Regions from separate parts of the Comamonas fluminis genome, predicted to be linked through region 1. Evidence: predicted binding sites of a transcription regulator. Region 1 holds the regulator's gene; the other holds the start of a gene.
What was found. Region 1 encodes sigma-54, which starts transcription at its own class of promoters, with help from an activator protein. Its sites were predicted from a motif close to TGGCANGNAANCTGCTTT; they were not measured.
Positions count from the first base shown of each region.

Region 2: JDW18_RS01090 (TorF family putative porin) is a predicted target of sigma-54. The motif match lies at 12,242-12,259, and genes of this name have one in related genera.

Region 1 covers NZ_CP066783.1:4,562,642-4,578,306, reverse strand. The annotation lists gene JDW18_RS21255 (malate synthase G) at 1-1,667, opposite strand, end outside; gene JDW18_RS21250 (hypothetical protein) at 2,126-2,485, shown strand; gene JDW18_RS21245 (response regulator transcription factor) at 2,573-3,259, opposite strand; gene JDW18_RS21240 (sensor histidine kinase) at 3,271-4,512, opposite strand; gene JDW18_RS21235 (LysR family transcriptional regulator) at 4,909-5,844, shown strand; gene JDW18_RS21230 (DUF2214 family protein) at 5,930-6,376, shown strand; gene argS (arginine--tRNA ligase) at 6,523-8,232, shown strand; gene JDW18_RS21220 (SPOR domain-containing protein) at 8,257-8,997, shown strand; gene JDW18_RS21215 (thiol:disulfide interchange protein DsbA/DsbL) at 9,158-9,808, shown strand; gene lptA (lipopolysaccharide transport periplasmic protein LptA) at 9,920-10,576, shown strand; gene lptB (LPS export ABC transporter ATP-binding protein) at 10,573-11,364, shown strand; gene JDW18_RS21200 (RNA polymerase factor sigma-54) at 11,432-13,027, shown strand; gene JDW18_RS21195 (membrane-bound PQQ-dependent dehydrogenase, glucose/quinate/shikimate family) at 13,307-15,665, shown strand, end outside.
Region 2 covers NZ_CP066783.1:170,590-186,254, forward strand. The annotation lists gene bioB (biotin synthase BioB) at 1-526, shown strand, start outside; gene JDW18_RS01035 (porin) at 751-1,725, shown strand; gene alr (alanine racemase) at 1,782-2,888, opposite strand; gene lplT (lysophospholipid transporter LplT) at 3,022-4,323, shown strand; gene JDW18_RS01050 (DMT family transporter) at 4,403-5,290, shown strand; gene JDW18_RS01055 (AmiS/UreI family transporter) at 5,341-5,856, opposite strand; gene JDW18_RS01060 (hypothetical protein) at 5,906-6,064, shown strand; gene JDW18_RS01065 (ProQ/FinO family protein) at 6,141-6,908, opposite strand; gene glcF (glycolate oxidase subunit GlcF) at 6,996-8,249, opposite strand; gene glcE (glycolate oxidase subunit GlcE) at 8,267-9,421, opposite strand; gene JDW18_RS01080 (ammonium transporter) at 9,716-11,059, opposite strand; gene glnK (P-II family nitrogen regulator) at 11,089-11,427, opposite strand; gene JDW18_RS01090 (TorF family putative porin) at 11,445-12,197, opposite strand; gene JDW18_RS01095 (YifB family Mg chelatase-like AAA ATPase) at 12,544-14,088, shown strand; gene JDW18_RS01100 (low temperature requirement protein A) at 14,114-15,292, opposite strand; gene JDW18_RS01105 (hypothetical protein) at 15,282-15,554, opposite strand; gene JDW18_RS01110 (LysR substrate-binding domain-containing protein) at 15,612-15,665, opposite strand, start outside.

The DNA.
Region 1 (15,665 bases):
TGGTAGTGCAGCGCGTGCAGGGTAGCGCCAGTGGGCGAGGGCACCCAGGCGGTGTTGGCGCCAGCCTTGGGCTGGGCAATCTTTTGCTCCAGCATGGCCTTCATCAGGTCAGGCATGGCCCACATGCCCTTGCCGATCTGGGCGCGGCCGCGCAGGCCCATGCCCAGGCCAACCAGCACGTTGCTCTTTTCGTAAGCAGGCAGCCAGGCGCAGGTCTTCATGTCGGCCTTGCGGACCATGGGGCCAGCGTACATGGCGGTGTGCATTTCGTCGCCGGTGCGGTCCAGGAAGCCGGTGTTGATGAAAGCCACGCGTGCAGGCGCAGCAGCGATAGCGGCCTTCAGGTTCACCGAAGTGCGGCGCTCTTCGTCCATGATGCCCAGCTTGACCGTGTTCTCGGGCAGGCCCAGAACCTTTTCAACGCGGCCAAACAGTTCGTTGGCGAAAGCGGCTTCGGCAGGGCCGTGCATCTTGGGCTTGACGATGTAGACGCTGCCAGTGCGGCTGTTGCGGATACCGTTGGCGCCGCCCTTGAGGTCATGAATGGCGATGGCGGTGGTCACCAGTGCGTCCATGATGCCTTCTGGGATTTCCTTCTTGTCCGCGCCCCACAGAACAGCGGGGTTGGTCATCAGGTGGCCCACGTTACGCACAAACATCAGCGAGCGGCCGTGCAGCTTCACAGGCTTGCCGTCGGCGCCGGTGTATTCGCGGTCGGGGTTCAGGCCACGGGTCACAGTCTTGCCGCCCTTTTCGAAGGACTCGGTCAGCGTGCCCTTCAGAATGCCCAGCCAGTTGGCGTAGCCGTTGACCTTATCTTCGGCGTCCACAGCGGCCACGGAGTCTTCCAAGTCCAGAATCGTGGACAGCGCAGCTTCCACCACCACGTCGGACACGCCAGCAGCATCAGAGTCACCGATAGGCGTGGCCTTGTTGATGATGATGTCGATGTGGATGCCGTTGTTCTTCAGCAGTACCGAGGAGGGAGCAGCAGCGTCGCCCTGGAAGCCGATGAACTTGGCTTCGTCCTTCAGGCCGGTCTTGCTGCCGTCCTTCAGGGTCACGACCAGCTTGCCGCCTTCCACAGCGTAGCCCGCGGAATCCTTGTGCGAGCCAGCGGCGAGAGGCACGGCCTGGTCCAGGAAGTCACGCGCAAATGCGATCACCTTGGCGCCGCGGGCGGGGTTGTAGCCCTTGCCCTTTTCGGCGCCGCCGTCTTCGCTGATCACGTCCGTGCCGTACAGCGCGTCATACAGCGAGCCCCAGCGTGCATTGGCGGCGTTCAGTGCGTAGCGGGCGTTCAGGATAGGCACGACCAACTGAGGGCCGGCCTGGATGGCCAGCTCGGCGTCGACGTTCTCGGTCGTGGCCTTGGCGCCCTTGGGCGACTCGACCAGGTAACCAATGGTGGTCAGGAACTGGCGGTAGGCCGCCATATCGGTGATGGGGCCGGGGTTGGCCTTGTGCCAGGTGTCCAGCTCGGCTTGCAGGCGGTCGCGCTCGGCCAGCAGGGCGGCGTTCTTGGGGGCCAGGTCGGCCACGATGGCGTCAAAGCCCTTCCAGTAGGCGTCCTGGTCCACGCCCGTGCCAGGCAGCACTTGGGTGTTCACAAAGTTGTACAGCTCGGTGGCGACTTGCAGGCCGTGGACTTGGGTGCGATCAGTCATAGGAAACCTCTGGTTGATGTCTCTAGATATTCAGGAGGCGTTGCCCATCACGGGCAGCGTGTCATGACACTGTATTTGAATTCTTTGAGTACATAAACACATTAAAAAGTTTGAAACTGGTGATGTTTTTATATGCAATGAAAGCTTTGGTGACCAGTGAGATCAGTTCTGATGAATTTCCTTGCAGTCGCTTCTGCGGGCTATCGTGTCTGATGGCTGGAGTGGCTACGTGAGTGCTACTTAAATTCATAGCGTATGGCGCATGTTCCATAAAGACTTCAGGCAGAAATCACCGTATTTTTCTTCTGAAAAGCCTTAATTTGATGTGAGTGCATGCTCTCGTAAGTCGGGAACTTGTCTGTCATAAATTCACATTTGCAATCAGAAATGATTGGCTACACTGCGTTCATGTGATCGATGTTGATCTCAATCAGTAATTTCTGACTTAGGAGGCCCAAATGGCAAATCTGAATGAAAGCTTGCAAGATCTGATGACCCTGGACGGCGCTCTGTGCGCAGCCGTGGTGGACTACAACAGCGGCATGCTGCTGGGCAGCATCGGTACTGGTGTGGATCTGGAACTGGCTGCGGCTGGTAACACCGAAGTGGTGCGCGCCAAGATGAAGACCATGAAGTCTCTGGGCCTGAACGACAGCATTGAAGACATTCTGATTACCCTGGGCAAGCAGTACCACATCCTGCGTCCTGCCGAGAAGATCAACGGCATCTTCATCTATTACGTGCTGGACAGCGGTCGTGCCAACCTGGCTCTGGCCCGTCGCAAGATTTCTGACGTGGAGTCCAAGATCACGATGTAATCGGGATCTTGGTCGGGCTGCGGCCTGAAGACAGGAAACGGACCCTCGGGTCCGTTTTTGTTTTTGGGGCTGAATCAGGCCGCGATATCAAGCTGCAATCAGCGGCGCACGGAATTGGTAGCCCACTTTTTGCTGCGACTGCAGCGGCACGGCCAGCGGCGTCACGCGCTCGATGCGGCGGCGCAGGCGATAGATGGTGGCGTGCAGGCTGTTGTCCGAATCGGCGGCATGGCTCAACCCCAGCAGGCTGCGGATATGGTCGCGGCTGACGGTGTCGCCATTGGCCTGCAGGAAACACTCCATCAGCATCAGATCGGTGGCGCTGAGTTCTACGGTCTGCCCATCGGGGGCGGTGAGGATGCTGCGGCGGCTGTCCAGCTTCCAGGCGGTGGCCGTCTTGGCCGTGGTCATGATGCGGCGGTGCACGGCGCGCACGGCCAACTCCACCTGCTCGAAAGTCACAGGCTTGGTCAGATACATGTCTGCACCGGCGTTGATGACTTCGGCAAACACTTCGGAGCCCAGGCGCCCGGAGACGATGAGCACACCGGCCTGTGTGCGCCTGCGGATGATGCGCAGCAGCTCGGTGCCGCCCACGCCGGGCAGCATCAGGTCCAGCACATAGAAGTCAAAGCGGTAGGGGGCTTCATCGGCCAGCAGGTCGCTGCTGTCGCTGTAGGCGGTGACGTCCACGCCCTGGCTGCGCAGATGCTGGGCCAGAAATTCACAGTACTCGGTGTCGTCGTCAACCAGGGCAAGGGTGGAAGGCAGCATGTCTGTGACTTTTATTCGGCGAGGCCTTGAGGAATGAGCAGTCGCATGACGGTGCCATGCGGCTGGTTGGGCAGAGCCTCCACTGTACCTTGGTGCAGCTCCAGTACGGAGCGCACGATGAACAGCCCCAGCCCTGCACCATTGCGGTGGCGGCTGTTGTGGCCGCGTGAGCCTTTGTCGAACAGACGCGGGCGCAGTTCGTCAGAGATGCCAGGGCCGGTGTCCACCACTTCCAGAATCAGGGCCAGCGGCTCATCAGATTCCGAAATGCGCAGCACGACCTGGGACTCGCCTGGCGCATAGGCCAGGGCGTTGTTGAGGAGGTTGCGAATCGTCAGCCGCATCAGTGCGGAGTGCAGCTGCACGGTGCGCGGCTGGGTCAACCATTGCACGTCGATGCGGGGGCGCTGATCTGCCGCAATATCGTGCAGCACCAGCTTGATGAGGGTGGGCAGGTCGGTTTCGCTGGAGGCGCCGGCCTTGCCGCCCACGGCCAGGATGGTGCCTGCGGCCAGCGTGTTGTCCAGCGTGCCTATGACTTGCTGCAGCACATGCTCGGCCCGCAGCAGGGCTTTGCTGGCGGGGGTGGCATCGGGCAGATGCAGGTCGTCAATGGCTTTGAGCGTGGCCTGCATGGCAGCAGAGGCGTTGTTCAGCGGCTGGCGAATCTCGTGCGACAGCAGCTGCAGCATTTCATTGTGCTCGGCCAGCATGGCGGTGCGCCAGTCCAGCAGGGTGCGCAGTTTGTCCATCTCGCCTGCCGCATGCTGGCTGCTGCGCAGTTGCTGGTGCAGGGTCTGAAGCTGTTCGCGCTGGCGGGCCACGACCTCGCTGCGCGCATATTCACGGCTGACATCGTGCATCAGCATCAGCACACTGTGGCGGCCATCTGCACTGGCAGGGCCGGGCCTGAGCTGAATGCGCTGGTGCTGGGGCATGCCCAGCTCATCCTCGCGGCTTTCGTCGTATTCCTGGGCCAGGCCCTGGCCCGCTGCGGCAATGTGCTGGGCGTGGCTGCGCCAGATGTGGGACGGCAACAGCGCTTGCACTGTCTGGCCCAATGCCTCAGGTGTCTGAACGCCAAACCATTGCAGCCAGGGCTGTGTCGCCAGTTGCAGCCGCCCCTGCGCGTCCCACAGGGCGCAGCCCAGTCCCGCCTGACCCAGCAGGCCGGGCAGCGCAGGCTGCTCAGGTGACTCTGACACCAGAGCCGCTGAGGGGCTGGGGCTATTGAATTGCGGTGAATCGCTCATGACAGTGGGCCATCAGGTATCGGGCAAAGGCGCTCTCAAAATCATAGAGCAAAGACGGGTGCGGCTGAATGGGCTCATAGCCGGTGCGAATAACCGATATGCCAGTGTCGAAATACCTTTAAATTTTGATTTAAACGTATATAAATACCCATGATTTGATTTTGACTTGTGACTTCTAGGTAAGATATAAAAAATAACTGTTTCATACATAGACCTTATGAAGCGGTTGAAATCTGACTGGCTGAATGAATACTGATAGCAGCCAGCCCTTGAAGTACAAAGACTTCCAATAAAAACACTTTAAAAATCAAAGCTGCTTGCGCGGTAAATGCTACTAAATTGGTAGTGGTTCAACGCTGCGCAGGAGACAACAAGGAACAGACAGGAGCAGCGGTCATGGACAAACTCAAGGCATTTGAGTCATTTGTATCAGTCGCAACACGGGGCAGCCTCACTGCCGCCGCCAAGGCCGAGGGCGTAGCCCCCGCCATCATGGGGCGTCGCCTGGACGCGCTGGAAGAGCATCTGGGCGTCAAGCTCATGGTGCGCACCACCCGTCGTATTTCTCTGACGCATGAAGGCAGCGCATTTCTGGAGGACTGCCAGCGCCTGCTGTCCGATGTGTGCAATGCCGAAGCCAGCGTTTCTGCGGGCGGCGTCAAGGCCACAGGCCATCTGCGCATCACGGCGCCTGCCGGTTTTGGCCGCCGCCACGTTGCGCCGCTGGTGCCACGTTTTCGTGATCTGCACCCCGATGTGACGATTTCGCTGAACCTGAGCGACCGCGTGGTCGATCTGGCCGGTGAAGGTTTTGACTGTGCCGTGCGCGTGGGCGATCTGCCCGACTCAGCCCTGGTCAGCGTGCGCATTGCCGACAACCGCCGCCTGTGCGTGGCCACGCCCGCCTATCTGGAGCGCCGTGGCACGCCCAAGCACCCCAGCGAGCTGACCCAGCACGACTGCCTGACGCTGTCTTCCGACGCTTCGCAGACGCGTGGCTGGGCATTCCGCATTCCTCACCCCGAAAGCGGTACCAGCGAAGTCGTGCACTTCAAACCCGGTGGCCCGCTGGACTGCTCTGACGGCCAGGTGTTGCACGACTGGTGCCTGGGCGGCTGGGGCATTGCCTGGCGCAGCACCTGGGAGGTGGAGGCCGAAATCGCCGCAGGCCGTCTGGTGCCGGTGCTGGAAGACTTTGCCGCGCCGCCCAACGGCATCTTCGTTGTCTTCCCTCAGCGCAAGCACATGCCGCTGCGTGTGCGCATGTGGATTGACTACCTCAAGCACCATTACAACCAGCCGGAGTTCTTCCGTCTCGGTCTGGATTCCTGAGCGGGCTTGAAAGCGTGGACAATGGACTGGTCGCCGCCCCACAGCTTGTGGCGCGGCATTCCAGTCCATTTTTTATCGCTTAGCCATGACTTTTGAAGCCGTCCTTGCCAGCGTGCACCTGCTGGCCATTTTGACTCTGGTGGTGTTTCTGACCAGCCAGGCCGCACTGTGCCGGGTGGAGTGGATGAGCGCCGCCGTCGTGCAGCGCCTGGCGCGCCTGGACATGATTTACGGCATTGCCGCCGTGATTCTGCTGTTGACGGGGATTGCGCGCCTGGTTTGGGGCGTCAAGGGCGTTGGTGGCTATGTGTCTTCGCCCCTGTTTCACATCAAGATGACCTTGTTCGTCGTGGCGGTGCTGCTGTCGCTCAAGCCTACCTTCACCTTCCGCCGCTGGAAGAAGACGCTGGACGCCACAGGCCAGCTGCCAGCCCCTGAGGAAGTCAAGCAGACGCGCAAGTGGGTGATGTGGCAAGGTCATCTGATTCCCGTCATTGCCGTCATCGCCGTCTTCTGGGCGCGAGGCATGTAAATCCGCCGCCACAGCCAGAGCTGGCTGTGATTGGCGGGTGCGCCAGTGTGCGCTGCAGCATACGCGCGGCCGGTTTGCAACGCCTTGTTGCGCCGATGCAATCCAGCTTGGCAGCGTAGATCGGGGCAGCCACGTAAAATCGCCGGATGCTTTCCGTCAAACAAGAATTGCTCGCCGCCCTGGCTGCGGAGCTCGAAACCCTTTCGCCCGGCGCCGGCGCACGCGCTGCGTTTGAAAACCCCAAAGTGGCAGCCCATGGCGACTTCGCTTGTACGGCGGCCATGCAGCTGGCCAAGCCCCTGAAGGCCAACCCCCGCGCACTGGGCGAACAGCTCAAGGCCGCGCTGGAAGCCACGCCCGCTTTCCAGAAGTGGGTGGATGCGATCGAGATCGCCGGCCCCGGCTTTTTGAACATTCGCCTCAAGCCCGCTGCCAAGCAGGAAATCATCCGCGAAGTGCTGGCGCAGGGCGAGAAGTTCGGCTACCAGGCCGACCGTGGCGAGAACATCCTGGTGGAGTTTGTCTCCGCCAACCCCACCGGCCCGCTGCACGTGGGCCACGGCCGCCAGGCGGCGATTGGCGATGCCATCAGCAATCTGTACAGCACCCAGGGCTGGAAGGTGCACCGCGAGTTTTATTACAACGACGCGGGCGTGCAGATCGACACGCTGACCAAGTCCACCCAGCTGCGTGCCAAGGGCTTTAAGCCCGGTGACGAGTGCTGGCCTACCGACAGCGAAAACCCGCTGGCCAAGAATTTCTACAACGGTGACTACATCGCCGACATCGCCCAGGCCTTTCTGGCCAAGGAAACCGTCAAGGCCGATGACCGCGAGTTCACCGCCAACGGTGATGTCGAGGATTACGAGAACATCCGCAACTTCGCCGTGGCTTATCTGCGCAACGAGCAGGACAAGGATTTGCAGGCCTTCAACCTCAAGTTTGACGAGTACTACCTCGAGTCGAGCCTGTACAAGAACGGCCATGTGGAAGACACCGTCAAGCGTCTGATCGAAAGCGGTCACACCTACGAGCAGGACGGCGCGCTGTGGCTCAAGTCCACCGACTACGGTGACGACAAAGACCGCGTGATGCGCAAGACCGACGGCACCTACACCTACTTCCTGCCTGATGTGGCGTATCACATCCAGAAGTTCAAGCGTGGCTATGGCAAGGTCGTCAACATCCAGGGCACGGACCACCACGGCACCATCGCCCGCGTGCGCGCCGGCTTGCAGGCAGCCAATGTGGGTATCCCCCAGGGCTACCCCGACTACGTGCTGCACACCATGGTGCGCGTGGTGCGCAATGGCGAAGAGGTCAAGATCAGCAAGCGTGCGGGTTCTTACGTCACGCTGCGCGACTTGATCGAGTGGACCAGCAAGGACGCCGTGCGCTTCTTCCTGCTGAGCCGCAAGCCTGATACCGAGTACACCTTTGACGTGGACTTGGCCGTGGCCCAGAACAACGACAACCCCGTGTACTACGTGCAGTACGCCCATGCCCGTATCCAGTCCGTGCTGCGCGCCTGGCAAGAGGCCGGTGGCGCAGGCGTGCCTGCGCTGGGTGATGTGGATCTGTCCGCGCTGGAAGGCCCACAGGCCCAGGCCCTGATGCTGCTGCTGGCGAAGTACCCCGAGATGCTGACGGCCGCCGCTGCAGGCAATGCGCCACACGACGTGACCTTCTACCTGCGCGATCTGGCCTCCAGCTACCACAGCTATTACGACGCCGAGCGCATTCTGGTGGACGACGAGAAGGTCAAGCTGGCGCGACTGGCACTGGTCGCGGCCACGGCTCAGGTGTTGCACAATGGCTTGGCCGTGCTGGGTGTCAGTGCACCCGAGCGCATGTAATTTGAAGCGTAAACAAAGCGACTTATGAAGAAGCAGCAACGCGGTGGCACCATTCTGGGGCTTATCTTTGGCATGGTCATCGGTCTGGCAGCAGCGCTGGCCGTGGCTATCTATGTGACCAAGGTGCCAGTGCCATTCCTGACCAAGGGTGGCAACAACACGCAAAGAGATGCGGCGGAAGCCGAGCGCAACAGAAACTGGGACCCCAACGCTCCGCTGCAAAGCCGCCAGCCAGCGCCGCCACCTGTGGCAGCGCCCACAGCGCCCAGCGATGTGACCGTGACGCCGCCCACCACACCGGCGCAGCCCACATCGACGGGCGGCGTGGCCACACCAACGACACCCACGACGCCAACCACTCCCGCAGCGCCTGCTACGCCCGAGCCGACCAAGCCCGCGCAAGCCGCAGATCCGCTGGGTGATCTGGTCAAGGAGCGCTCTGCCGCTGCTGACAAGGCGGACAAGGCTGAAAAGGCCCGTGCAGAGCGTGAAAAGGCGGCGGCTCAGGCTGCTCAGTCGGGCGACGCTGCATTCAACTACTTTGTGCAGGCTGGTGCTTTCCGCGGCCAGAGCGAAGCCGAGGCACAGCGCGCCAAGCTGGCCATGCTGGGCTGGGAGTCGCGCATCAGCGAACGTGAGCAAAACGGCATCACCATCTTCCGCGTGCGTGTAGGCCCGTTTGGCAAGCGCGATGATGCGGAGTCCCTCAAGGGCAAGCTGGATGGGGCTGGCGTGGATTCTTCGCTGGTGCGTGCGGCGAAATAACGCTACCCCCTGAGGCGCTTTGCGCCTTCCCCCAAGGGGGACGGCATCCTCGCTGCGGGGCGGCCCTTGCTTGATGCCTCTGGTTTAGATTGCGCCAGTTGAACTTTTTAGAGGCTGGCGCCTCAGATATTGCAGACTTGAACTCAAGGAGTTTGTTGGAATGAAACGCCGTGAATTTTCTATGGCTGCCTCGGCAGCTGCTGCTGGTGCTCTGACTTTGGGCGCTTCCTCTAGCTGGGCCCAGGGCGCTGCGCCCAAGGAAGGCAAGGACTACATCAAGCTGGGCAAGCCCGCTTCGGTCAGTGCACCGGCAGGCAAGGTCGAGGTGATTGAGTTCTTCTGGTACAGCTGCCCCCATTGCAATGCCTTCGAGCCTCAGTTTGAAGCCTGGGTCAAGAGCCAGCCTGCCGATGTCGTGGTGCAGCGCGTGCCTGTGGCGTTCAATGCATCCTTTGTCCCCCAGCAGAAGCTGTACTTCACGCTGGAAGGCATGAACCTGCTGCCCCAGCTGCATGCCAAGGTGTTCCGCACCATTCACGTGGAGCGCAACCTGCTCAAGACCGATGACGCCATCTTCGAGTGGGTTGGCAAGCAGGGTGTGGATCTGGCCAAGTTCAAGACCGTCTACAACTCTTTCACCGTGAACAATCAGGTGCGCAAGGCTAGCCAGCTGCAAAACGAGTACGACGTGGAAGGCGTGCCTGCCATGGGCGTGGCGGGTCGTTACTACACAGACGGCACCAAGGCCGGCAACATGGAAAACGTGCTGCGCGTGGTGAATGCGCTGGTGGCATCCAGCCGCAAAGCCTGATTTCCGTCAGCAGTCTCGCAAGCCCGCCTTTGTGCGGGCTTTTTTGTTGGAGATTTATGCAGGGCTTGCTAAAAGGGAATGACTACAATGAACGCAAGAAACGTGCCTCTCATGAATAAAACACTCCTACCTCTTGCGCTGGCCTGCGCTCTGGCGGCAGCGACTGGCATCGCCCATGCCGAAAAGGCCGACAGTGCCAAGCCCATGAACATCGAGGCGGACGCTCTGCGTCATGATGAGCTCAAGCAGACCAGCGTCTTCACCGGCAATGTGGTGATGACCAAGGGCTCCATCGTGCTGCGTGGTGCGCAGCTGGATGTGCGCCAGGACGCAGAGGGTTACCAGTACGGCGTCATCGTGGCGGAACCCGGCAAGCGTGCCTTCTTCCGCCAAAAGCGCGATACCGTGCCAGGCCAGCCCGAAGAGTTCATTGAAGGCGAAGGCGAGACCATTGAGTACGACGGCAAGGCCGATATCGTCAAGTTCATTCGCCGCGGCGAAATGCGCCGCTATCGCGGTGGGCAGCTCAATGACCAGGTGACGGGCTCCATCATCATCTACAACAACATCACCGACGTTTACACGGTCGATGGTCAGAAGACTAGCGGCGGCCTGCCCAGCTCTTCCGTAGGCCAGGGTGGTCGTGTCCGCGCTGTCATGGCACCCAAGGACGGCACGCCCGGCGCTCAGCCCAAGCCCGCGACACCTGCAACGCAGCTGCGCCAGAGCATGACGCTGGGCGGCGAGAAAGTTGACGAGAAGAAATGATCGAGCCCACTTTCTCTGACGCCAGCGGCAGCCGCACCGGAGAGGCCGGCAGCCGTCTGGAGGCCCGGCATCTGGCCAAGTCCTATGGCAGCCGCAAGGTGGTCAAGGACGTATCCCTGTCCGTGCAAAAAGGCGAAGTGGTCGGTCTGCTCGGCCCCAATGGCGCGGGCAAGACCACATCGTTTTACATGATTGTGGGTCTGGTGCGCAGCGATGGTGGCGAGATCTTCATCGACGGCCACGCTGTGGGCAATATGCCGATTCATCAGCGCTCGCGTCTGGGTCTTTCCTATCTGCCTCAGGAAGCCTCGATCTTTCGCAAACTCAGCGTGGAAGACAATGTGCGCGCCGTGCTGGAGCTGCAAAAAGATGAGCAAGGCAAGACGCTGAGCCGTGAAGAGGTGGAAAAGCGCCTGACGGGCCTGCTGCAGGAACTGCGCGTGGACCATCTGCGTGAATCTCCGGCGCTGGCGCTGTCTGGTGGTGAGCGCCGCCGCGTGGAAATTGCCCGTGCGCTGGCCACGCAGCCGCGTTTCATTCTGCTGGACGAGCCTTTTGCCGGTATCGACCCTATCGCGGTGATCGAAATTCAGCGCATCATCGGCTTCCTCAAGGAGCGCGGCATTGGCGTTCTGATTACCGACCACAACGTGCGCGAAACGCTGGGCATTTGCGATCACGCCTTCATCATCAGCGACGGTCATGTGCTGGCCGAAGGCACACCAGAGCAGATCGTGGAGAACGCCGATGTGCGCCGCGTCTATCTGGGCGAGCATTTCAGGATGTGATGGGTAGTATGGCCCCCACGTTCCCTTACTTCATGTACTCACTTCCCCCGCGCCGGGTGTCCCCCCAATGAAACCAGGGCTGTCGCTACGCGTATCGCAACATCTGTCGCTGACGCCGCAGCTGCAGCAATCGATTCAGCTGCTGCAGCTGTCCACTCTGGAGCTGGCGCAGGAAGTCGAGCAGATGCTGATCGACAACCCTTTTCTTGAGCGCGATGCGGAGGATGCGGGCGCTCCTGATGAAATAGCAGCCAGCCTAAACAACTCAAGCATTTCAGAGATATATCAATCAGAAAAAGAGACTGAGAAAGCGCAGGCAGCTTCAGAATCCATAGCAGAGCCCGCCACCGCAGAAACCCCGGAAAACCTGAACTGGGAAGCCGATGGCATTGATGGCCAGGATGGCGAGTGGGGCGGGGAATCCAGCAGCGAGTGGGATAGCCCATCGCTCAGTGGCAGCGGCTCTGGCAGCAACCGGGACAGTGACGATGAGGTCGATGCCATTGACCTGGCCCGCGAGCATGTGAGCCTGACCGACTTTCTGCATCGCCAGGCGCTGAGCCTGCACCTCGGGGCAGAAGACATGGCTGCGCTGCGTTTTCTGATCGAGTCGCTCAGTGACGACGGCTACCTTGAAGACCCCTTGCAAGAGCTGGCGCAAAGCCTGGCTGGTGATGACTTTGAGGAGCGTGAAGAGCTGGAGCAGCGCTTTTCCATTGCACTCAAACTGTTGCAAAGTCTGGAGCCCGTAGGCGTTGGCGCGCGCGACCTGGCTGAATGCCTGCAGCTGCAACTGCGCGATCTGATCCGCGAGGCCGAGGACGAGGGCACGACACAAGCGCACATGAATCTGCTGCTTCTGGCGCAAAACATCTGCGCCCAGCCCATGGACCTGCTGGCGCGGCGTGATCTGCGCAAGCTCACCAGCCTGTGCGGCGCCCGTGAAGAGGCTTTGCGCGAAGCCATGGCACTGATTGCACGGCTGGAGCCACGGCCAGGGCGCCGGTTTATGGATGTGGAGCGCCAGATCGTGGTGCCTGATGTCATCGTGCGCCCTGTGCGCGCCAGTTCAGGCCGCGTTGATTTTGCCGTGCAGCTCAACCCCGATGTGATGCCCAAGCTGCGTGTGCACGATATCTACGCCAGCGTGCTGCGCCGCCACAAAAACAGCGAAAGCCATGCCGCACTGCAGCAGCGTCTGCAGGAGGCCCGCTGGTTCATCAAGAACATTCAGCAGCGTTTCGACACCATCTTGCGCGTCTCTGAAGCGATTGTGGAGCGGCAGAAAAACTTCTTCGTGCATGGCGAGTTGGCCATGCGCCCGCTGGTGTTGCGCGATATTGCAGACCAGTTGGGCCTGCATGAATCCACCATCAGCCGTGTGACAACCGCCAAGTACATGGCCACGCCGCAAGGCACATTCGAGCTGAAGTACTTCTTTGGCTCAGGCCTGGGCACAGAAACCGGCGGCAGCGCGTCCAGCACGGCAGTGCGTGCGCTGATCAAGCAGTTTGTGGACGCGGAAGACACGAAAAAGCCGTTATCAGACGCCAAACTGGCCGATATGCTCAAGGAGCAAGGCATCGAATGTGCCCGCCGCACCGTCGCCAAATACCGCGAACAGCTCAAGATACCCACGACCACGCTGCGCAAGGCGCTGTAAAAGCTCGCTGCCGCCCACAAAAAAGCCGCTGATGCATTGCACAGCGGCTTTTTTGTGGGCGGGTGACTTCTGTGTTCTTTTCGGCTGATTTGTGGATCGCATGAGTTTTCAATTTATTCAGAAATTTATAAAAACAATACCAAATGGTCATTTTTGATTCGTTGCCTATTAAAAATGACTGATTGGTATAGTTCATGTACAAGAGTTGATGCCGGATTGTTTTGCATGGCTGCTCTTGCCCGGATCTGATGCCGGTTTTCTGTTCTTGATGGTGCATTTATGTCTACAACACAAACAGCCAAGCCCTCTGGTGGCTTACTGCCACGCATTTTTGGCGTGGTTCTCGTGCTGGTGGGCCTGGTTCTGGCGATCGGCGGCATTCGCCTCGCTGCGCTGGGTGGGTCCTGGTACTACCTTATCGCCGGTTTGCTGACGGTTATTTCCGGTGTCTTTCTGGTCAAGCGCAATGCCAAGGGCGGCCTGCTGTACCTGGTGGTCGTGGTCGGCACGGTGATCTGGGCGCTGGCCGAAGTCGGTGCTTTTTTCTGGGGCCTGGTGCCTCGCCTGGCGCCGGTGCTGGTGCTGGGCTTTTTGGCAGCGCTGTGTGTTCGGACGCTTTCTGGTAAGCAAAACAAGCTGGCCATCCCCGCCGCCGCTGTGCAAGCTCTTGTGCTGCTGGCCGGTGCGGTGTCCATCTTCACGCCGCACGATACGGTGCAAAACACCGCCAAGCTGGGCGAGACCCCGGTGCGCGAAGTGGCCACGGTGTCTGATGCCAGCAGTGCCGACAATCAATCGCTGCAATTTGGCCGTGATGCCGACAGTGCCCGCTATGCGCCGCTGGACCAGATCAATGCTGCCAATGTGAACCAGCTGAAAGTGGCATGGACTTTCCATACAGGTTCAAAAACTGGCAAAAACTACGAAGACCAGAACACGCCTATTCAGATTGGCGACAGCCTGTACATCTGCACGCCAGAAAACCGCGTGATGGCGCTGGATGCCGAGACTGGCGAAAAGCGCTGGGAGTGGAATCCTCATGTGAAGGAAGCATCGTTCTGGAATCGCTGCCGTGGTGTGGCGTATTACGAGATGCCCCAGGAGATGAAGTCGGCCGATGGCTTGTGCGACACCCGCATCATCACCACGATGAAGGATGCCCGGCTGTGGGCCTTGGATGCCAAGACCGGCAAGGTGTGCTCCAGCTTCGGCAAAAACGGCTCGACTGATTTGTCCGAAGGCATGGGCCCGTATGAAGAGCATTTCTACATGCCCACTTCGCAGCCCTTTGTGGTGGGCAGCCGCGTCATTGTGGGCGGCTGGGTCTGGGACAGCCAGCGCACCGATGAGCCTTCGGGCGTGGTGCGTGCGTTTGACCTGAAAACGGGTGAGATTGACTGGGCATGGGATCTGGCCAACCCCGGCATCACCAAGCTGCCTCCCGAAGGTGAAACCTACACCAAGGGCACGCCCAACTGGTGGTCGTCTGGCGCCTATGACGCCAAGCTGAACCTGATCTATCTGCCGCTGGGCAACGGAACACCTGACTTCTGGGGTGGCCACCGCAGCAAGGAAACCGATGCGCATTCCAGCTCCATGGTGGCGCTGCATGCCGACACCGGCAAGCTGGCCTGGAAGTTCCAGGGCATCCGCAATGACACGTGGGACTATGACGTTGCCTCGCCTCCCACTCTGGTTGACCTGCCCGATGGCAAGGGCGGCGAAACGCCTGCACTGGTGATGGCGACCAAGACGCACCAGCTGTTCATGCTGGACCGCCGCGATGGCAAGCCCGTGGCCCAGGTGGAAGACCGTCCCGTGTCGCAAGAGATGTTGCCCGGTGACCGCGTTGCTGCGACGCAGCCCTTCTCGGTTGGCATGCCGCAACTGGCCAAGGACAAGCTGGAAGAAACCGATATGTGGGGTGCCACCATGTTCGATCAGCTGTATTGCCGCATCAAGTTCAAGCAACTGCGCAATGACGGCATGTTTACAAAGATGACGGATAAGCCCACGCTGATCTGGCCTGGCTACTACGGTGGCTTCAACTGGGGCGGCATGTCGGTGGACAAGAAGCGCAATCTGCTGATCGTCAACGACATGAAGATGCCGCAAATTGGCTGGCTGATGCCGCAGGACAAGTTCGACGAAGCCAAGGCTATTGCCAAGACCATGGGCAAGGGTGCGGGCGTACCCCAGCAAAAGGGAACGCCGTATGTGGCGATTCGCGGTGCATTCAACTCGCCGCTGGATATCCCCTGCCACGCACCGTCGTGGGGCAATCTGACCGCCATTGACCTGACCACCCGGAAGATTGCCTGGCAAGTGCCCATGGGCACGGTGGAAGACAGTGTGCTCAAGGGCGTGCGTGCTTCGCTGCCTGTGCCACTGGGTATGCCATCGCTGTCCGGTCCCATCACCACGGCGGGTGACCTGGTCTTTCACGTCGGCACGCAGGATTACTACATCCGTGCCTATGACGTGAAGACTGGCAAAGAGGTCTGGAAAGACCGCCTGCCCGTGGGGGCCCAGGCCACGCCCATGACCTATCTTTCGCCCAAATCGGGCCGCCAGTTTGTGGTGACCGTGGCTGGGGGCGCCCGCATGACGGATGACCGTGGCGACTACATCATTGCCT
Region 2 (15,665 bases), 460 kb from region 1:
CAACCTGGACACCGCGCCTGAGTACTACAAGGACGTTGTGAGCACCCGCCAGTACCAGGACCGGCTGGATACGCTGCAGGCCGTGCGCGGCGCGGGCATCAGCGTGTGCTGCGGCGGCATCATCGGCATGGGCGAGGCACCGGTGCACCGTGCAGGTCTGATTGCCCAGCTGGCCAATATGCAGCCCTACCCCGAGTCCGTGCCTATCAACAGCCTGGTGCCCGTGCCCGGCACGCCGCTGGCCGATAGTGACCCGGTCGATCCTCTCGATTTTGTGCGCGTGATTGCCGTGGCCCGCATCACCATGCCCAAGGCGCGCGTGCGCCTGTCCGCAGGCCGCCAGCAACTGGGCGAAGCCGTGCAGACCCTGTGCTTCACGGCTGGTGCCAACTCCATCTTCTACGGCGACAAGCTGCTGGTGACCGGCAACCCCGATGCCGAGGCCGACACGCAGCTGATGCGCAAGCTGGGCCTGCATGGGCTGAAGACAGCGCAGGCACAGATGCAGGCACAGACGCAGGTCTGAATGCATTGATATCTTTTTGATAGCTGCTAGCGCTTAATTAATAAGCGCAGTGGCCTGATTTCATTCAGAAAAACCTGCTGGCTGCTGCCGTGGCCAGTGACGTTGCGGCGTGCTCGTTTCAGGGCTGCAGCCTTTTTTGTGGTGCCCTGATGCAGATCGCGTGATCTCTGCAGGGCGGAGCTTTGCCTGTGCCAGCACAGGCCTCATGTTCTGGAGTGTTTCTCATGTCTTTTCCTCGCGGCCTTGCGGCTTTGATGGCAGCGCTTCCTCTGACGGGCGTCTGGGCGCAGGCGTCATCGGTTCAGATCAGCGGCTTTCTTGATCTGGGCATTTATCGTGACTTCAAGGGCACGGCTCAGCTGGGCACGATTCAGCGCAGCCACATCACTTTTTCGGGTGTGGAGGATCTGGGTGGCGGCCTCAAGACCACGTTTCGCCTTAGCCATCGGCTGGATCTGGACACGGGTCTGAACGAAGGCTTTGGGCAAAAGCCGTTCTGGCATGGCGAATCCACCGTGGGCCTGCGTGGCGACTGGGGCCATGTGCGGCTGGGCCGTGCGCTGTCGGCCCTGTGGGCGCATGACTGGAAGTTTGACCCCTGGGGCCATATCAATCGGGTGGCGTCATCGGCCTGGTACCAATGGTTTTATTACGTGCCCACGGACCGTGTCAGCAACAACGGCGCGCCAGAGTTCGGGCGCACCAGCAACGGGATCTTTTATGACTCGCCCACGCTGGGCGGCTTTACGCTGCACCTGAGTGGCTCGCCCGAGCGCACGCTGGGCCCGGGTGGCGGTAAGCCGTATGCCGCGTCGCTGGAATATGCGCAGGGGCCGCTGGCGGGCATGCTGGCGTTTGACCGCAATGGCAGCGGCGACCGGGCTTCGTTTTCCGCCTTCAAATACAAGCTGGGCGATACCTCGCTGATGACTTCTTATGACGACAGCCGAAAAGCCCAGAACCAGGGCCGTTCGCGCGTGGTCTCTATCGGCGCAACGCATAAGCTGGATGTACAGACCACACTGAAGGCGGGCGTGGGGCGGCAAAAGCTCAATGAGGATGTCAACCTGTTCTATTCACTGGGGGCGGACTATGCGCTGTCCAAGCGCACCACGCTGTACGCCAGCCTGGGCCACCAGCGGCCTGCGAACAGCGGGGCAAGAACCTCTCTGGGCGCAGGCATGTCGCACGCTTTCTAAAAGCAAAAAAGCCGCTGAATGGCGTCAGCGGCTTTTTGGGGATGGGGCAGGGCGGCTTACTTGCCTGTGCCTTCCACGATCTTTGGCACGCGTGGTGCCACATGGCACATCAGCTCATAGCCCAGAGTGCCTGCGGCGGCGGCGATTTCGTCAATGGGCAGCACGGCGCCATTGCTGGCACGGCCCCAAAGGGTGACTTCGCTGCCCAGCTTGGCCTTGGGCAGATCGGTCAGGTCCACGGCCATCATGTCCATGCTGACACGGCCCAGCGTGCGGGTGCGCACACCGTCCACCAGCACCGGCGTGCCCGTGGGGCAGACGCGGGGGTAGCCATCGGCATAGCCGCAGGCGACTACGCCCAGACGGGTGGGGCCTTCGGCCTTGAACTTGGAGCCATAGCCCACGGTATCGCCAGCCTGCAGCATCTGCGTGCCGATGATTTTGGAGGACAGCGTCATCGTGGGCTGTAGATTCCAGTGCGCAATATCGTGCGAGGGGAAATCTGGCGAGCTGCCATACAGCACGATGCCGGGGCGGGCCCAGTCGCAGCGCACCTTGGCATCGTCGCCATGCAGCAGGGCTGCAGCGCTGTTGCTGATGCAGCGCTCGCCGGGCAGGTCGCGCGTGGTTTCATGGAAGACCTGCAGTTGGTGGTCTATGCCATGGTCCACATCGGCGTCGCTGAAGTGGGTCATGAAGGAAATTTCATCCACCTGGGGCAGGGCGTTCAGGCGCGCATAGGCTGCACGAAAGCGCTCGGGCGTGAAGCCCAGACGGTTCATGCCGCTGTTCATCTTCAGAAAGACTCGGTGGCCGACCTGGGTCTTGTGGGCGGCCAGCCAGTCGATCTGTTCGTCGCAGTGCACGGCGTGCCAGATGGACAGGCGTGAGCAGATCTCCAGATCGCGCAGCTCGAACACGCCTTCCAGCAGCAGAATCGGGCCGCGCCAGCCCAGATTGCGTACGCGCTGGGCTTCGTCCAGGTCCAGCATGGCGAAGCCGTCGCTCGCTCGAAGGCCTTCAAACACGTTTTCGATACCGTGGCCATAAGCGTTGGCTTTGACCACGGACCACAATTTGGCATCGGGCACGGCTTGCCGTACCCGCTCCAGATTGTGGCGAACGGCTTCAGGATGGATGGTGGCAGTAATGGGACGGGGCATGGCTTTTCTCAATCAGACCAGTGGGATTCTGGCACTGTCAGGCCAAGCCTGCGTGATATAACCGCCAGTCACTTGCCACAGGGTCTCTTATTTCCTTGGCATCGGCCCAGCCGGTGCCAGTTACAGCTAATTCATGAAGCGCGGTTTCTACACCATCATGTCAGCGCAGTTTTTCAGCTCGCTGGCAGACAACGCCTTGTTTGTGACCGCTGTCGAGCTGTTGCGTGCCAATGGCGCCCCCGAGTGGCAACGTGCTGCTCTGGTGCCCATGTTCGCCCTGTTCTATGTGGTTCTGGCGCCGTTCGTCGGCGCATTTGCAGACGCATTGCCCAAGGGCAAGGTCATGCTCATCAGCAATGCCATCAAGGTGGTGGGTTGTCTGATGATGCTTTTTGGCCATCACCCGCTGGTGGCCTATGCGGTCATCGGTCTGGGGGCTGCGGCCTATTCGCCCGCCAAATACGGCATTTTGACGGAGCTGCTGCCTGCATCGCAGCTGGTCAAGGCCAATGGCTGGATCGAAGGCCTGACCATCACTTCCATCATTCTGGGTGTGCTGGTGGGCGGTCAGCTGGTTGGCCCCACTATTTCCGATCATCTGCTGGCTTTTGACTTCCCGTATTTCGACACCGGCGTGGATACCCCGGCGGAAGCCGCCATCGCCGTGCTGATCCTGATCTACGCGATTGCCGCCTGGTTCAATCTGCACATTCCGCTGACGGGCGTGGCCATGCGCCCGCTGCGCCAGGACCCGGACAAGAGCCTGGCCGCCAACGTGCTGGGCCTGCTGCCAGACTTCTGGCAGTGCAGCAAGCGCCTGTGGGCCGACAAGCTGGGCCAGATCTCGCTGTCCACCACCACGCTGTTCTGGGGGGCATCCGGCAATCTGCGCTACATCGTGCTGGCTTGGGGCGCTGCAGCGCTGGGTTACAGCACCACACAAGCCTCGGCGCTGGTGGGCGTGGTTGCCATAGGCACAGCCGTGGGCGCCGTCGTCGCTTCCATGCGCATGCGCCTGGACAACGCCACACGCGTTATCCCGCTGGGCATGATGATGGGCCTGCTGGTGGTCTGCATGATTTTTATCGACAACCTCTGGGTTGCCATTCCCTTCCTCATCGTGCTGGGCGGGCTGGGTGGCTTTCTGGTTGTTCCCATGAATGCGCTGCTGCAGCACCGGGGTCACAACCTCATGGGTGCTGGGCGCTCAATTGCGGTGCAGAACTTCAACGAGCAACTGGCCATTCTGGCCATGGGCGCGTTCTACAGCCTGTCTACCAAGATGGGGCTCACGGCCTTTGGTGCGATCACCGTCTTTGGCCTGCTGGTGGCCGCTACCATGGTGTTGATCGGCCTGTGGCACCGCCATAACTGCAAGCATCATCCACAGGAAGTGGAAAAGCTGCTGGAAATCGCTCGCCGCGACTGCCATTGATACCTGCAGCCACGGCTGCAAAAAACTACTGAATTGATAGCTTCTAGCGCTTTATGCAAAAGCGCTAGAAGCATTTTTTATGCATAGTCCTCTGCCCATATTTGCGCTGCTGCTCAACGCCCTGATCTGGGGGCTTTCCTGGTGGCCGTTTCGCCTGATGCACGATGCCGGCCTGCACCCGCTGTGGGCCACGGCGTTCATGTATGCACTGGTGCTGGTTGGGCTGATGGCACTGCGCCCTGGTGCAGTCAGGCAGGTCTGGCGGTACCCGGTATTGATTTTGCTGGCAGTCAGTTCGGGCCTGAACAACGTGGCCTTTAACTGGGCCGTGACCGTGGGCGACGTGGTGCGCGTCATTTTGCTGTTCTATCTCATGCCCGCCTGGGCGGTGCTGCTGGCCTGGAAACTGCTGGGTGAAAAACCCACACCCATGGCGCTGCTGCGCCTGCTGCTGGCGTTTGCGGGCGTGGTGCTGGTGCTGCTGCCCGCAGATGCATCGCTGGCGGGCCTGTTTTCCGGCCTGTCTCTGGCCGATGGGCTGGCGGTGTTCGGCGGCTTCATGTTTGCCTTGACCAATGTGCTGCTGCGTCGCTTTCAGCACATTCCGGCCCAGGCACGCATGCTGGCCATGTTTGCGGGCTGCATGAGCATGGGCTTGCTGAGCGCAGTCGCCGCTAGCGCCGTGGGCGCGGTTTCAGGCTTTCCTGCGCTGCATGCCGACTGGCTGCTGGTGGCAGTCGGCCTGTCGGTTTTGCTGATGCTGGGTAACTGGGCGCTGCAGTTCGGCGCAGCGCGCCTGCCCTCGGGCGTGACCTCGGTGGTCATGCTGTCCGAGGTGGTGTTTGCCAGCGTGTCATCGGTGCTGATTGCTCACAAGACCCTGTCTGGCCGCACGCTGGCTGGTGGGGCGCTCATCATGGGGGCCGCGCTGCTGGCGTCTCTGGGTAATCTCAGAAAGCAGCGGTAAACAGGCTGAAGCGCTTATGTATGAAGCGCTGAAAGCTCTGCTTTCGATAGTTAAACCAGCTTTTCCGCAAGTATCAGATATCCCGGCACCCAGCCGGTCAGCACGCCCTGCGCAATGCACAGCCAGCCTGTCATGCGGTCAATGGGTTTTTTGAGGGCCAGCAGAACGAAGAACAAGGCCCAGAGCACGGCCCAGGCAGCCCAGTTGATGCCCATCCACCAGTCCAGTGCGCTGTGGGCGCTCAGCAAGCTGTCAATGGCTACGGGCACAGCGGTGATGGCGACAAACAGGCTGAACCAGCCCAGTCCCCGGCCATCTGCGCCTGTGAAGCGATTGAAGGCGACCCAGAGGTACGTGAAGGCAAACAGCAGCGTGAGTGCACCGCTCTTGATGGAGGCGGCATCAGCCGCAGGGCCAAAGATGCTGGCCAGCCCGATGCACAGCGACACCACGCCGGTGAAGATGTTGATGACCCAGATTTCCTTGTCGGCAATCTTGCCCAGCATCCACAGGCCGTTGAGAAACAGCACGGCACCCACGTAAAACAGCGATAAACCCAGCCACATAACAGTCTCCTTCTTTTCTCAAAAAGCCATGCGGCGGTTTGTGAAAAGAATGAGGCCCGCGCACGGCAAACGCGAGCAGGCCAGCCTGGGCGGATGGCATGTGCGCGAAATCGTCATCGGGCCTGTCTCCGGTGCAGCAACTGCGCGGGCAGGCTGGCAACTGGGGCAGGTGTGCCGACCAAGCCGGGCGCGGTCAGCGCTGGCCTGAGCGGTCTTTGATGCAGAAGCTCCAGGTGACTGGGCATTCTGCGAGCAGCCTTGCGCGGAGCAAAGCTGCTTTCACATCAAGCAGCGGTCTGGCGGCGGCGCGCACGCTCCAGTTGCTGCGCTACCTGACGGGGGTTCATGCCGTACATCTCGGCAAAATCCTGCTCGGAAGTCTGACCGCTCAGGGTGAAAGAGCGCAGCAGTGCTTCGTCCTTGGCGGCGCGGGCATCGGCTTCAGTCAGTGCTTCGGCGACCAGGGTGTTGGTGGCTTCGTTCTTGCCCAGCACGCGCTCGGCGTACTCTTCGCGGGTCAGGCCAGAGGCTTCATAGGCCACGATGATGCGGTTGCGCAGCTTGGGCGTCAGGTCTTCCTGCGAGCGCTGCTGGCGACGGCGGAACACCTCAATCAGCGCGTGGTGCACATGCTCGGGCAAGGTGGCTTCCACGGGCTGACCATTCAGGTCATGGCGAGGCTGGCCGCTGGCCATGGCTGCCAGATAGCTGCCAGAGCGTGTGTGCTGCTGAATGGCGGCCTTCAGGGCTTCCTTGTCCAGCTCGGGGTGAGCGGCCATCAGGTCTTCAAAAATACCGCGCTTGAAGGGAACGAGCTGCTCGCCAAACAGGGCTGGGTGCCACTGGGCCAGTTGCTCCAGCAGTGGATTGGCGGGGCGTTGTGCCTGCTGAGGCTGGGCTGCCTGGGCCGACTTGGCGGCATTGCCACCGCGGCCACCGCCACGGCGCGAGCGGCGCACGGCAGAGCCTTGTTCCTGCGCAACGTTCTGTGCCTCAGGCTGCTGGGCGGCCTGGGCTTGCTGTTCTTGTGGTTGAGACACGATTTCAGTCATGGCAAAGCCCGTGGGCTTGAGGGAAAAAACCTCCCATCATGCCAGCAACGGCAAACTGCAGTGGCAATCGGGGGTGTCGGGCCGTGCTTACCCGGCTGTCAATGACTGGTCCAGCAGCTCTACCCAGTGCATCACGGGTACATCGGTGCCGTTTTGCAGATGCACGATGCAGCCCATGTTGGCCGACAGAATCGCCGCTGCTTTGGCCGGTGCAAAAGGCTCGTCCAGCGCGGCGATCTTGCGTTGGCGCAGCTGGTGCGAGATTTCGGGCTGCAGCACCGAATAGGTTCCTGCAGAGCCGCAGCACAGGTGCGATTCGGTACGCGCCACGCGCACGTCAAAGCCCAGCTCACGCATCGCGCCTTCCACGCCGCCGCGCAGCTTCTGGCCATGCTGCAGCGTGCAGGGCGGGTGGTAGGCCACAGGGGCCTGGGGCGTCTGCAACTGGCCTTGCAGCTTTTTCACCAGTTCAGGCAGCATGGCGGGCAGCAGCTCGCTCAAGTCCCGGGTCAGCGCGCTGATGCGTGCGGCCTTGTCGGCGTACTGCGGCTCGTGGCGCAGCAGATGGCCGTAGTCTTTCACGGTGGCGCCGCAACCCGAGGCATTCATCACAATGGCTTCGACCTCGCCGCTCTCTACCAGCGGCCACCAGGCGTCGATATTGGCGCGCATCTGGGCTTTGCCGCCTTCCTGGTCGTTGAGGTGAAACTTCACCGCGCCGCAGCAGCCTGCATTGCCTGCAATCACGGTCTGCACGCCCACGGCATCCAGCACGCGGGCAGTGGCGTAGTTGATGCGGGGCATCATGGCGGGCTGCACGCAGCCTGCCAGCAGCAACACCTTGCGCGCATGTTCGCGTGTGGGCCAGAGGCCAGCATCCTGCGCAGCAGGAATCTTCTCGGCCAGTGACTCTGGCAGCAAGCCTTTCACTGCCCGGCCCAGCTTCAGCGCGGGGGCAAACAGCGTGGAATTCATGCCCTCCTTGAGCAGCCAGCGCTGCAGTTTCTCGCCTGTGGGGCGTTCAACCTGTTCGTCCACAATCTTGCGGCCAATATCCACCAGATGACCGTATTGCACGCCACTGGGGCAGGTCGATTCGCAGTTGCGGCAGGTCAGGCACCGGTCCAGGTGCTCTTGTGTGGAGCGTGTGGGTGTCTGCCCTTCCAGCACCTGTTTGATGAGGTAGATGCGGCCGCGCGGGCCGTCCAGCTCGTCGCCCAGCGTCTGGTAGGTGGGGCAGGTGGCGGTGCAGAAGCCGCAGTGCACGCATTTGCGCAAGATGGCTTCGGCTTCAAGCCCCTCGGGGGTTGCGCGGTATTCGGCGGCAAGATTGGTTTGCATGGCGACTCTTTTCCTTGTTACCAATTCGCCGACAGACGGCCCACGTTGAAGATGCCTGAAGGGTCAAACGCCTGTTTGAGCCGGGCGTGAATCTGAGCGCTGGTGCGGCCTGCGGCGCTGCTTTGTGCATAGGTATCAAAATCGCTGATACCGCTTATCTGATGTGGGCTTTCAGCTCTGAAAAGAGAAGCAGAACCACCTACGGACTGGGCCAGTTGCTGCAACGTGGCCGCTGCCGAACGTGGAGCCTGCACCCAGCGCTGCGCGCCGTGCCACTCAATGAAGGGGCCGGTGGCATCGGCAGGCAGCGGCAGTGGTGCTGCGGTGGCGGGCACGGAAAGCCGCCACAGGCAATGGTCGGCGGCACGCGCTGCGAACCAGGGTAGCGTCAGGTCGCGGCTGGCACGCCAGTCAGCCGCCGTGGTTTCGGCGTTCAGCAGTTCGCCGCCCAGGCGCAGGCAGGCGGCATGCACGGCAGCGCGTGCACCGCGCAGGCGCAGGTACAGCGTGCCCTGGCTTTGCGCATCTTCCTGCAGCCAGTTGCTGGCATTTAGCGGCAGGGGCTGGCCGCCCCAGTGGTTCAGATGCTGCAGCGCCTGCTGCTGGCTGCAATCGGCAAAGCGCAGCGTGGCTTCGGCCACGGGATGGGGCAGCACCTTGAGGCTGACTTCGGTGATCAGCCCCAGCGTGCCCCAGCTGCCTGCCATCAGCCGCGATACGTCATACCCGGCCACGTTTTTCATGACCTGGCCGCCATAGCGCAGGACTTCGCCCTGGCCGTTGATCATTTCCAGCCCCAGCACAAAGTCGCGCACGGCCCCCACATTGGCGCGGGAGGGGCCGGACAGGCCCGCAGCCACCATGCCGCCCACGGTGCTGTGCGCGCCAAAGTGCGGTGGCTCGAATGCAAGGCACTGGCCCTGGGCGGCCAGCGCGGCTTCCAGTTCGGCCAGCGGTGTGCCTGCCAGCACGGTGACGACCAGCTCGCTGGGCTCGTAGCTGACGATGCCGCTGAGCGCGCGGGTGTCCAGCAACTCGCCCTGCAGCTTCAGGCCATAGAAGTCCTTGCTGCCACCACCGCGAATGCGCAGGGGGGTCTTGTCATGGGCGGCGGCGCGAATGCGCTCGCTGAGGGCTGTGGTGTGGCGTGCGGCTGAATCCATGGCTTGCATGGTAGCGGCTGCACCTGTGCGCTGGGCATGGGGCTGCTTTGATTTTTTTGAAACGCCCGCGTGAATAAAAAAGCCCCGCAGTGGTCGCTGCGGGGCAATGTAATGAAACTGAACTTGCGAAGAAGTGGGTACCCTGAGCTGTATGCCCTTTGATTTGCTGACCGACGCGCTGTTGCGTGAGAGACAGCAAGCAAGGGCCTAGGCGGCCCCGCCGCCCCGCCGCGAGGCTGTCGTCCCCCTTCCTTAGCGCGCAGCGCGTAGAGAAAGGGGGAAGGCGCAACGCGCCTCAGGGGGTTACCGTGTATACGCGACTTCACCGTGAGAAGTGATGTCCAGACCTTGACGTTCGGACTCTTCGGAGACACGCAGACCCACGGTCAGAGCGGCGATCTTGTAGGCCACAAAGGACACCACGCCCGACCAGACAATGGTCACCAGCACGCTCTTGAGCTGCACCCACACTTGATGGGCCATGTTGTAGCCATCGGGCTCGATACCGCCCAGACCCTTGGCGCAGAACACGCCGGTCAGGATGGCGCCCAGAATGCCGCCCACGCCATGCACACCGAATACGTCGCAGACGTCATCCACCTTGAGCAGGCGCTTGAGACCGGACACACCCCACAGGCACAGAGGGCCAGCGATGATGCCCATCACGATGGAGCCCATGGGGCCGACAAAACCAGCGGCGGGCGTGATGCAGACCAGACCGGCCACAGCACCCGAAGCAGCACCCAGCATGGAAGCCTTGCCGCGGTGCAGCGCTTCGGCAGCAATCCAGGACAGGGCGGCAGCGCCGGTGGCAACAATGGTGTTGATGAAGGCCAGACCCGCAGCGCCGTTGGCAGCACCGGCAGAGCCTGCGTTGAAGCCAAACCAGCCCACCCACAGCAGGGATGCGCCCACCATGGTCAGCGTCAGGCTGTGAGGGGGCAGGGCTTCCCTGCCGAAGCCAATGCGCTTGCCCAGCATGTAGGCACCCACCAGACCGGCGATCGCGGCGTTGATGTGCACCACGGTGCCGCCCGCAAAGTCCAGCGCGCCATCAGCGGCCAGCAGACCACCGCCCCACACCATGTGGGCCATGGGGATGTAGCTGAAGGTGAACCACAGCACCGAGAACACGATGACGGCGGCGAACTTGATGCGCTCGGCAAACGCGCCCACGATCAGTGCCACGGTAATGGCGGCAAAGGTGGACTGGAAGGCCACGAACACATATTCAGGAATCGTCTTGAGCATGCTCGACAGCGTGTCTGGCGTGATGCCCATCAGGAACAGCTTGTCAAAGCCTCCGAAGAACTTGCCTTCACCGCCAAATGCCAGGGTGTAGCCGTAGATGACCCACAGCACGGTAATCAGCGAGAAGATGATGAACACCTGTGCCAGCACCGACAGCATGTTCTTGCTGCGCACCAGGCCGCCGTAGAACAGCGCCAGGCCGGGGATGATCATCAGAATCACCAGCATGGTGGAGGTCAGCATCCAGGCCGTGTCGCCAGCGCTCAGTGTGGGAATCGCTTCCACAGCGGCGGCAACAGCGGGCGCGGCTGCAGGGGCCGCGTCTTGCGCCACAGCGGCGGCGCTGGCTGCCAGCAGGCCCAATCCAAGGCCTGCACTCAAGAGTTTCTTAGTCATGGCAATTTCTCTTTAGCGGAAGTAGTGACTCAAAGTGCCGATTCGCCGGTTTCGCCGGTGCGGATGCGCAGGGATTGCTCCAGCGGCATGACAAAGATCTTGCCGTCGCCGATCTTGCCGGTGCGCGCAGCGCCTTCGATGGCGTCCAGCACGGAGTCGAGCAGCTCGTCGGCGATGGCGACTTCGATCTTGAGCTTGGGCAGAAAATCGACCACGTATTCGGCACCGCGGTACAGCTCGGTATGGCCTTTCTGACGGCCAAAGCCCTTCACTTCGGTCACGGTGATGCCTTGCACACCGATTTGGGACAGCGCCTCGCGCACTTCGTCCAGCTTGAAGGGTTTGATGATGGCGGACACCATTTTCATGACAGGCTCCTCAGAGATTAAAAAGTCTTGGCCAGCGTCACGATCAGACGGGCTTTGTTCACATCGCCGAAATAGGCTTTCTTGTTGGCGCCGGTGACTGCGGCTGCGAGAGAGAAGCCCTCGCCCAGGTCATAGGCACCACCCACGCTGTAATCCACATAGTTGGGCACGCCCAGGTTCTTGATGTCGCTGGAGAAATGCGTGTAGCCAACAGATGCTTTCAGTGTCACCTTGGGGGCGACCTCCTGGCTGTAGGCCAGTTGCAGATATCCGGTGTTGCGACCCTTGAGACCCGAGCCATCACGCGCCCCAGCCCAGCCGAAATAGTCCTTCGAGACCGTGTGCGAGTACTTGGCTGTGAAAGGCCCGTAAGTGCCCGAGCCATAGATTTCCGTGGTGTTGCCTCGGGCGTTGCCGGAATAGACATAGGTCAGCGCACCCACATCCCAGTCAATATCACCGGCCTTGAACTTGTAGCCGCCGTAGAAATCGGTTTCCAGCGAGTTGCCAGGCAGCCAGTCCACCGAGGAATTCCAGTTGCCCACATAGAAGCCGGTCTCGCCAAACGTGTAGTCAAAACCGCCTTGCAGCGCAGGCTTGACGGTGCGGTTGCGGCTGCTGTCCTGGTCCTGACCACGGAACTTGTAGTTGGTGGTCAGCGCCACGTTGGCAGACAGTTGCGCATGAGCCCACAGAGGGGACAGCACGGCACAGGCCAGAGCAGTGGTTTTGGCGAAGGTTTTGAAACGGCTGGCAGCGAGACGGGTCATTCTGGGTTCCTCCGGTTTGCAAAAAATTCTTGGATACAGCAGATAAAGCACAGACCGTGCCAATCGTGTTCAGGGGCTGTGATGCGACTGCTTACAGAGAGGAACGCCTGCAAACAAGACGCTCTTGAGTCGCTGCGCCAAGGTTGAAACTGGCTTGCACCTCTTTGGTGCATCAAGGGATTGGAATGTCGTGTGCCTGACAGAGTTGTGATCTGCGCACCAAATCAGGGCGATGTTTGGGGGGCTACGAGGCACAAGGTGGGCGCAGCCGTGTGCTGCTCGCCCCTATTGCTTCATGCGCTGACTCGCGTCTAACCTAGACGCTCATCATGGATCGGGGGCGCTTATGGGGCTTGCACTGGTTCAAAGTCGTGCCTTGCTGGGGCTGGATGCGCCGGGAGTTACCGTGGAAGTCCATCTGGCCAACGGTTTGCCATCTTTCACCCTGGTGGGCCTGGCTGATGTGGAAGTCAAAGAAGCCCGCGAGCGGGTGCGTGCCGCCATCGTCAATTCGGGGCTGGAGTTCCCCAACAACAAACGCATTACGGTCAACCTTGCACCGGCAGATTTGCCCAAGGATTCGGGGCGATTTGACTTGCCGATTGCGCTGGGCATTCTGGCGGCCAGCGGCCAGATCGAGGCCGCCAGACTAGCGGATTACGAATTTGCAGGCGAGCTATCGCTGACAGGCGCATTGCGCCCGGTGCGTGGGGCATTGGCCACTGCGCTGGCGCTGCAGCGTCAGCAGCGCGATGTGCGGCTGGTGCTGCCAGTCGATAGCGCGCAGGAGGCCGCTTTTGTTCCGGCCATTGAAGTCTTTGGGGCAGAGCACCTGCTGGATGTGGTCAAGCAGTTCATGGCCCATGCGGCGGCAGCGCCAGACGATGCGAATGTGGACGCAGAGGGCTGGCAGATCATGCAGCCCAGGCCCGCCGAGCCAGTGCCCTATGTGCAGGACTTGAGCGAGGTGCGTGGCCAGATGCAGGCCAAGCGTGCTCTTGAAATTGCAGCAGCTGGCGCGCATGGGGTCTTGATGATCGGGTCCCCGGGCTCTGGAAAGTCCATGCTGGCCCAGCGCTTTGCCGCCCTGCTGCCTCCCATGACGGATGATGAGGCACTGGAGGCCGCAGCCATCGCCAGCCTCAGCGGCCGCTTCACGCTTGCGCAATGGCGGCAGCGCCCTTTTGCGGCGCCCCATCACACGGCCAGTTCGGTGGCGCTGGTGGGCGGTGGCTCACCACCCCGGCCCGGAGAAATTTCCTATGCGCACTGTGGCGCGCTCTTTCTGGACGAATTGCCGGAATTCGCCCGTAGTGCGCTGGAAGCCTTGCGTGAGCCGCTGGAGACCGGGCGCATCACCATTGTGCGGGCTGCGCGGCGTGCAGAGTTTCCCGCGCGCTTTCAGCTGGTGGCTGCCATGAACCCTTGCCCCTGTGGCTACTGGGGATCGTGGGTGCGGGCCTGCCGCTGCACGCCCGATCAGGTGGCGCGCTATCAGGCGCGTATCAGTGGCCCCTTGCTCGACCGCATTGATCTGCATGTGGAAGTGGCGGCCCTGCCGCCTGAGGAATTGCTGGCAGCGGCAGAGGGAGAGCGCAGCGCCACTGTGCAGCAGCGCGTAAGCCTGGCGCGTGACAGGGCTTTGCAGCGCCAGGGAACCAGCAACCATTTGCTGCAAGGCGCGCAGCTGGATGCACATCTGCAGTTGGAGCCCGAAGCCCTGGCCTTTGCCCACAAGGCCGCTGCCCGGCTGGGCTGGTCAGCACGCGGCACACACCGTGCGCTGAAGGTGGCGCGCACGATTGCTGATCTGGCAGGCTCTGACACCATTGCCCAGGCGCATGTGGCCGAAGCTTTGCAATATCGCAGAGCCTTGCTGCAGCCGCATTGAAGGCCGCTGCAATGGCCGAGGTGGATCAGCGGGCCGCCTGACGGCTGCGGCGCAGGCTCCAGATATCCCACCAGCTGACAGCCAGTAGCACCACCGTGGTCAGCCATCCTATGGTCAGCAAATCCAGACGAACGGCAACCGGCACCAGTGCGAGAAGAACTACGGCGCCCACAACATGGGAAGCAGTGATATGGCCGTACACCACTTTTTTGTAGATGGCACTGCCCAGCAGATAGATGGCGGGCCCGCCCACCAGCACAGCGATGTAGGCCGCAGAGGCCGCCTCATGCGGGTGGCTCAGAATCAGGTCATTGGCGACCGCGCTGGCAATGATGCCGGCCACCAGAATAGCGTGGATGTAATGGAAATAAGCGGCAATACGACCTGGATCATCGGAATGGGTGATTTTTTCGGAAGCGTCCCGGTGAGTGGTGCCGAAGTACAGCCACCACAGCGCAAGAGTGCCCAGAAACGTGGCCAGCAGGGCCGACACCACAGAGCCATCCCATTGCGCCTTGGCAAACATGGCGCCACTGGCCAGCAGGGTCTCGCCCAGTGCCACGATGACAAACAACTGGCTGCGCTCGGCCATGTGGGCGCCTTCAACGGTCCACTCGCTGGTCTGCGAGCGGCCCAGCCCTGGTAGCGCAAAGCCGAACATGGGGGAGACATATTCACACAGCACAGCAATCAGCCATAGGGCTATGCGTGCTTCATGCTCCATCAGGCCGCCGGCAATCCAGAACATGGCAGAAATTGACAGCCAGCCCAGCATGCGTGCGTAGTTGCGTCGCAGCGCGTGGCTTGCGGGCAGCATGACGAGCACCAGCGCCGTTCGTCCCACTTGTATGCAGCATAAGGCCAGGGCAAAAATCAGCCCGCGTGAGCCAAAAGCCTGCGGAATGCTGGAAGCCATGACCAGCGCAAACAACATGGAGCCAAAAACCACGCCCCGGATTTTGGGGTTTTCAGGGTCGAACCAGTTGGTGAACCAGCACGTGTATTGCCAGCCCAGCCAGACGGCAAACCAGAGAATCAGCGTCTCCAGTACGCCCATCCAGGTCAGGTTGTGCAGCAACTCATGGCTGATCTGTGTGACGGAAAACACATAGACCAGATCGAAGAAAAGCTCTTCAAAAGTGACGCGTGCATGGTGGCCGTCGCGGTGGCGCAGCACGGAGAGGGGGGCGGTTTCAGTGCGCATGAGAGAGTCTCCAGTCCACAAAGACAGCCAGTGCCACAGGAATCGCTGCGTTGAGCAGCAAGATGGGGAACTCCTCTCGCACTGAATAGCCAGCGTGGCTCACGCCAATCCACATATTCACCGCAGCAATCAGGCACCAGAAGGGGATAAACCACTTGGCGGCCAGCGCCATGGCGGTGGTGCTGGCCCCCCAGAGCCAGCCAAACAGAACGAAGAGAGCCAGTTGCAGGACGCCGCCTGCGAGCACCAGAGCAATATGCATGTGCTACTCATCAGCAAGTTGTATAGCTGGTAACTATCGCTCAGGTGGGTGCTCGCTTCAATCGCTGTTTTCGTGACTGAGGTCAATCCCCAACACCTGCGCAAACGCATG